DNA from 2 places in the Streptomyces sp. NPDC053513 genome. Region 1 is predicted to be linked to the other one. Evidence: riboswitches for the same ligand, from Rfam matches in the RefSeq annotation. Region 1 holds a riboswitch; the other holds the start of a gene.
What was found. Region 1 has a riboswitch for ZMP and ZTP ahead of glyA (serine hydroxymethyltransferase). Riboswitches for the same ligand answer to the same signal wherever they lie in the genome.

Region 2: it holds a riboswitch for ZMP and ZTP, as region 1 does, so the genes downstream of both, ACIGW4_RS31505 (bifunctional 5,10-methylenetetrahydrofolate dehydrogenase/5,10-methenyltetrahydrofolate cyclohydrolase) here and glyA (serine hydroxymethyltransferase) in region 1, are expected to answer to the same signal.

Annotation. Positions count from the first base shown of each region.
Region 1 is NZ_JBITXP010000005.1:223,055-226,442, reverse strand. Features, by position in the region: gene rocD (ornithine--oxo-acid transaminase) at 35-1,240, opposite strand; ZMP/ZTP riboswitch at 1,360-1,451, shown strand; gene glyA (serine hydroxymethyltransferase) at 1,515-2,783, shown strand; gene trpS (tryptophan--tRNA ligase) at 2,938-3,388, shown strand, end outside.
Region 2 is NZ_JBITXP010000026.1:89,574-92,961, forward strand. Features, by position in the region: gene ACIGW4_RS31500 (GAF domain-containing protein) at 1-1,169, opposite strand, end outside; ZMP/ZTP riboswitch at 1,487-1,594, shown strand; gene ACIGW4_RS31505 (bifunctional 5,10-methylenetetrahydrofolate dehydrogenase/5,10-methenyltetrahydrofolate cyclohydrolase) at 1,623-2,477, shown strand; gene ACIGW4_RS31510 (hypothetical protein) at 2,762-3,388, shown strand, end outside.

The sequences.
Region 1 (3,388 bases):
GGCGCCGCCCCGTAAGTGGCCGCCGCGCGGTGCGTCAAGTCGTCAGGACCGACCTCAGCTGCTCCAGCCCCCAGTCCAGGTCCTCCTTCGAGATCACCAGCGGCGGCGCGATCCGGATCGTCGACCCGTGCGTGTCCTTCACCAGGACCCCCCGCTCCATCAGCCGCTCCGAGATCTGTCGGCCCGTCCCCCTGGACGGCACGACGTCCACCCCGGCCCACAGCCCGCGCCCCCGCACCGTCTCCACCGCGCCGCCGCCCACGAGCAGCCCCAGCTCCGCGTGGAGGTGTTCGCCCAGTTCCGCCGCCCGCTCCTGGAACTCACCCGTCCGCAGCATCGCGATGACCTCCAGGGCCACCGCGCACGCCAGCGGGTTCCCGCCGAACGTCGACCCGTGCTCGCCCGGCCGGAACACCCCGAGCACGTCGCGGTCGGCCACCACCGCCGACACCGGCACCACTCCGCCGCCCAGCGCCTTCCCCAGGATGTACACGTCCGGCACCACGCCCTCGTGCTCGCACGCGAACGTCCGCCCGGTCCGGCCCAGGCCCGACTGGATCTCGTCCGCCATGAACAGCACGTTCCGCCGCCGCGTCAGCTCCCGCACCCCCGCCAGGTAGCCGGCCGGCGGGACCAGGACCCCCGCCTCGCCCTGGATCGGTTCGAGCAGCACCGCCACCGTGTTCTCGGTGACCGCCGCCTCCATCGCCGTCAGGTCCCCGTACGGCACGATCTCGAACCCCGGCGTGTACGGCCCGTAGTGGTCCCGCGCCTCGTGGTCCGTCGAGAAGCTCACGATCGTCGTCGTCCGGCCGTGGAAGTTGTTCGCCGCCACCACGATCTTCGCGTGCCCGTCCGGCACGCCCTTCACCTCGTACCCCCACTTCCGGGCGGTCTTCACGGCCGTCTCGACCGCCTCCGCCCCGGTGTTCATCGGCAGCACCGCCTCCTTGCCGCACAGCTCCGCGAGCCGCGCGCAGAACTCGGCGAACCGGTCGTGGTGGAAGGCGCGCGAGGTCAGCGTCACCCGCTCCAGCTGCGCCTTCGCCGCGTCGATCAGACGCCGGTTGCCGTGTCCGAAGTTGAGCGCCGAGTACCCGGCGAGCATGTCGAGGTAGCGACGGCCCTCGACGTCGGTCATCCAGGCACCGTCCGCCGAGGCGACGACGACCGGAAGGGGGTGGTAGTTGTGCGCGCTGTGCGCGTCCGCGGAAGCGATCGCCTCTTCTGTCCTCGACACGGGGTCTCCGTTCGTCCTGCGGCTCGGGATGGCTCTCCCCAGGGGCTGTGGCCCCCTTCTTATCGTCGCTCGGATGCCGGACGGGGAAACCTCGGCCGCGACGCGCCCGCTACTGTGGAGACACGCACGGCGACTGGCGTACGGGGAAGCGACCCCGGGGGAGCCGCGCGCGCTCCACGAACACGAGGTGCCGCTCGCCTGGGCATCACGGGACCCCCGTCCCGTGCGGCACCCCGCCCCGGGACGATCCGCCGAACGCCCGGAGGACCTCACCATGACCACCCCGCAGCAGCACCCCGCACTTGCCGCCGCCGACCCCGAGCTCGCCGCCCTCGTCGGCGCCGAGGAACGGCTCCAGGCCGAGACCCTGCGCCTCATCCCCAGCGAGAACTACGTCTCCGCCGCCGTGCTCGAAGCCTCCGGCACCGTCCTGCAGAACAAGTACAGCGAGGGCTACCCCGGTCGCCGCTACTACGAGGGCCAGCAGAACATCGACCAGGTCGAGACCCTCGCGATCGAGCGCGCCAAGGCCCTCTTCGGCGTCGACCACGCCAACGTCCAGCCCTACTCCGGCTCCCCGGCCAACCTCGCCGTCTACCTCGCCTTCGCGCGGCCCGGCGACACCGTCATGGGCATGGCCCTGCCCATGGGCGGCCACCTCACCCACGGCTGGGGCGTCTCCGCCACCGGCACCTGGTTCCGCGGCGTCCAGTACGGCGTCCGCGAGGACGACGGTCTCATCGACTTCGACCAGGTCCGCGACCTCGCCCTCAAGGAGCGCCCGAAGGTCATCTTCTGCGGCGGCACCGCACTGCCCCGCACCATCGACTTCGCCGCCTTCGGCGAGATCGCCCGCGAGTCCGGCGCCGTCCTCGTCGCCGACGTCGCCCACATCGCCGGCCTCATCGCGGGCGGCGCCCACCCGTCCCCGGTCGGCCACGTCGACGTGATCTCCACGACCACCCACAAGACCCTCCGCGGCCCGCGCGGCGCCATGCTGATGTCCACCGAGGAGCACGCCAGGGCCCTCGACAAGGCCGTCTTCCCCGGCCTCCAGGGCGGCCCCCACAACCAGACCACCGCCGCCATCGCCGTCGCCCTCCGCGAGGCCTCCCTGCCCTCCTTCCGCGACTACGCCCACGCCGTCGTCGCCAACGCCAAGGCCCTCGCCGAGGCGCTCCTCGCCCGCGGCTTCGACCTGGTCTCCGGCGGCACCGACAACCACCTGATCCTGATCGACCTCACCCCCAAGCAGGTCCCGGGCAAGACCGCCGCGAAGGCCCTCGACCGGGCCGGGATCGTCGTCAACTACAACACCGTCCCCTACGACCCGCGGAAGCCCTTCGACCCCTCCGGCATCCGCATCGGCACCCCCTCCCTCACCTCCCGCGGCCTCACCACGGACCACATGGCGAAGGTCGCCGAGTGGATCGACCGCGCCGTCACCGCCGCCGGCACGGGCGACGAGGACTCCCTCCGCGCGGTCCGCGCCGAGGTCGCCGACCTCATGGCCGCCCACCCCGCCCCGGGCCTCCCGGTCTAGCCGGCAGGACCCGGGCCCGGTGGCCCCGCGCTCCTGTCCCCCGGGGCGCGAGGCCACCGCCGCGCTGTGTTCCCGGTCTCATCGGGGACCGGGTCCGCACGCTCCCGGCGGACGGCAGTCGGGGAACGGTCCCACACCTGAGAGAATGATGTGCATGGCCTCTGACAGTCCCCGTGTGCTCTCCGGAATCCAGCCCACCGCAGGCTCGTTCCACCTCGGCAACTACCTCGGCGCCGTCCGCCAGTGGGTCGCCCTGCAGGAGACCCACGACGCCTTCTACATGGTCGTCGACCTGCACGCGATCACGGTCCCGCAGGACCCCGCCGAGCTGCGCGCCAACACCCGGCTCGCCGCCGCCCAACTGCTCGCCGCCGGCCTCGACCCGGAGCGCTGCACCCTCTTCGTCCAGAGCCACGTCCCCGAGCACGCCCAGCTCGGCTGGGTCATGAACTGCCTCACCGGCTTCGGCGAGGCCTCCCGCATGACCCAGTTCAAGGACAAGTCCGCCAAGCAGGGCGCCGACCGCGCCACCGTCGGCCTCTTCACGTACCCGATCCTCCAGGTCGCGGACATCCTGCTCTACCAGGCCGACCAGGTTCCGGTCG
Region 2 (3,388 bases), on a different contig from region 1:
GCGCTGTACGCCCAGTCCGCGAGCAGCCCGGGATCGCCCCGGTCCACCAGCGCCGCCCGCATCCGGTCCGCGAGGCGCTCCCGCAGCCGCACCACCCCGGGCGCGATCGACGCGGGCAGCAGCGGGCCCGTGTACTCCCCGGCCGCCGCCGCCACGGTCCCCGAGGCGAGCCTCCGGTCGACCGTCGCGAAGTCCGCGTCCACGGGCGCGGCGAGCCGGTACGGCCGCGAGCGCAGCACGTCGGGGCCGAGCAGCGCGCGCAGTCGGGACAGCTCCGCCCGCAGCGTCACCGGCGTGACCGACCCGTCCTCGTACAGGAGGGTGAGGAGTTCGTCGCCGCCCACCCCCTCCGGCCGGTGCGCGAGGACCACCAGGATCTCGCTGTGACGGCGGCTCAGCCGCAGCCGCCGCCCGCCCACCGAGAGCACCGCCTCGTCCCGGCCGAGCGCCGACAGCCTGATCCGCTCCGGGTCCGGGGCCGGGCCGAGCAGGGCCAGCTGGGACTCGGCCGCGCGGGCCACCGCCTGGACGAAGCCGAGACTGTGCGGGTGCGCGAGCCGCTCCCCGCCGGTGATGTCGACCGCACCGATCACCCGCCCGCTGTGCGGGTCGTGCACGGGAGCCGCGGCACAGGTCCACGCCCGCACCGAGCGCCGGAAGTGCTCCGCGGAGACCACCTGGACGGGACGGTCGACGGCCAGGGCGGTACCCGGTGCGTTCGTCCCCGCCGCCGCTTCCGACCAACGGGCCCCGGCCACGAAGTTCATCCCCCGGGCCTTGCGCAGGGTGCCCGGATGCCCCTCGACCCACAGCATCCGCCCGGCGGCGTCGCAGACCGCGAGAAGGTGCTCGCCGTCCGTCGCGTACGCCCCCATCAGCTCCCGGATCACCGGCATCGCCGCGGAGAGCGGGTGGGCTTCCCGGCACGCGGCGAGCTCGTCCTCGTCCAGTTCCACCCGCGCCGCCCCGTCGGGGCTCACGCGCGCGCGTACGGACCGGCGCCAGGACGCGGCCACCAGCGGGCGGGCCTCCCGGACGGGCGGGCCGGCGCCCGGGCCCCCGCGGGTGGCCGTGCCCGGGGCGGTGTCCGGGGCGGTGTCCGGGCCGGTGTCCGTGTCCGGGCCGACGTGCGTGCGTCGGCGGGCGGCCGTGCCCCGGCCGCCGCCCATGCCCCCGCCGGTGCCCGTGTGCCTGTCCCCGCCCCGGCCAGTGCCGCCCGTGCCCCGGTCCGGCGATGCGCTCCCGGCGGTCGTCGCACCCCGGGCCGTCCCCGGGCGGGGAGTCGCTTCGGATTCCGCCGCCTCCGGTGTCCGTTCCGTCCGCGGCTCCGCGGCCCTCCACGCATCGCTCAACTCGGCCTCCTCGTCGAGGTCGTCCCGGCCCGTCGCGCTCATCGTGGTGCGCCCGCGGGCACCCGACAAGCCACCTCGCACCACGGCATGTGCACCCTGTCCGGGACCGGCCCCCGGCCGCTCACGTAGAGTGGGGTCCGGGCCGTGACTGGCGCTTGAGGTGGATCACCACCGGGGAGCGGCCCGGCGGAGCGTGCCGCAACGGCGCGACCGTGCCGATGCCGTGCGCCTGGGCGAACCACCGGTCAGAGACGACGCCCAGGAGTTTCCATGTCCATCAGCACCGCCACCCTCATGGACGGCACGGCCCTCGCCCGCCGCACGGTCGAGGAGACCGCCGCCCGAGCCGCCGAGATCACCCGCCGCACCGGTGTCACGCCGTGCCTCGCGACCGTCCTGGTCGGCGCGGACCCGGCCTCCGTCACGTACGTGAAGATGAAGCAGAACCGCTGCGCGAAGGCTGGAATCCGCTCCAAGCACGTCGAACTGCCCGCTGAGACGACGACCGAGGAGCTCGTCGCCGCCGTCACCGCCCTGTCCGAGGACCCCGAGGTCCACGGCATCCTGCTCCAGCACCCGGTCGGCCCCCACATCGACGAGCGCGCCGCCTTCGAGGCCATCGCCCCCGAGAAGGACGTCGACGGCGTCACCATGGCCTCCTTCGCCGCCATGGGCTTCGGCCTGCCCGGCTTCGTCTCCTGCACGCCCGGCGGCATCATGCGCCTCCTCGACGCCTACGACGTCGAACTCAGCGGCAAGCGCGCGGTCGTCGTGGGCCGCAGCGCCATCCTCGGCAAGCCGGCCGGGCTGCTCCTCCTCGGCCGCGACGCCACCGTCACCTACTGCCACTCCCGCACCCGGGACCTCTCCTCGGTGATCCGTGAGGCCGACGTCCTCGTCGCCGCCGTCGGGAAGCCGAACTTCATCAAGGGCGAGGACATCAAGCCGGGCGCCGTCGTCATCGACGCCGGCTACAACCCGGGCAACATCGGAGACGTCGACTTCGCCTCCGCCGCCGAGCGCGCCTCCCTCATCACCCCGGTCCCCGGCGGTGTCGGCCCCATGACCATCGCCGTGCTCCTCGCCCAGACGGTCGAGGGCGCGGAGCGCCAGCTCGGCCTGTAGGCGGCTGTGAGCGGGCGGCGGCGGTGACGGGAGAGCGGCGGGGGCGCGAGCGCGCGCGGTCGGCGATCGTCACGATTCTGTACGGGTCGGGCCCGGCGGCCGGTGAAAACCGGCCGCGCCGCCGCCGAACGGCGAACCTGGTCCCTGTGTCCCACCCGCAGACCGCCACTCCGCCGTCCGACCCGGGCTGCCCGGACCCCTCCGCTTCCACCGATACCGACACCGATACCGAAACCGGTGCCTATACAGGGGCTTCGGCTTCCATCCGTACGGATCCGGTCGACATGGATCCTGCCGCATCCGCATCGATCGCCCCCGCCCGGCGCCGTCCGGTCGAGTCCCTCACGGTCGCGCGTCTCACGACCGGTGCCGAGTCCGCGTGGTCGGCCCGCTTCGTGCGGCTCGGCGCGGCCCGACCGGGGCCTGCGGCGCGGCGCGCCCGCTGGTTCGGCGTGCCGCTCGTCCCGCTGCTCACGGCCGGCCTGGTGGCCGGTGCCTTCCTGACCGCACGGGGCGGGACGGCAGGTGGCGGACTCGCCGACGGCCCGCCGGGCGGGAATCCGGCCGGCGCGCCGTCCCCCGTCGTCACCGGCGAGGCGGAACCGGCCTTCCCCGCTCCGGCGACCGGAGCGGGGGCGGCCGACACGCCGTCCGCCGGGACGCCCACGAACCCCACGACGACACGCGCCATGCCGCGGCGAACGGCAGCCGGAGACCGAGCCGGGCAACAGCAGAGCGGTGCGTCACCGTCCCCTTCCCGCTCCCGGAGCACCGCCCCCGCCACCGGCACCACCCCGTCCGGCCGCCCGACGGGCGCTCCGGCGCCCGAGCGAGCCGTCTCCTACGAGGCGCTGCGCGTCGGCGACTGCTTCGACATCGACCGCGACGCGCCCGGCACCGCCCTCCGGAGG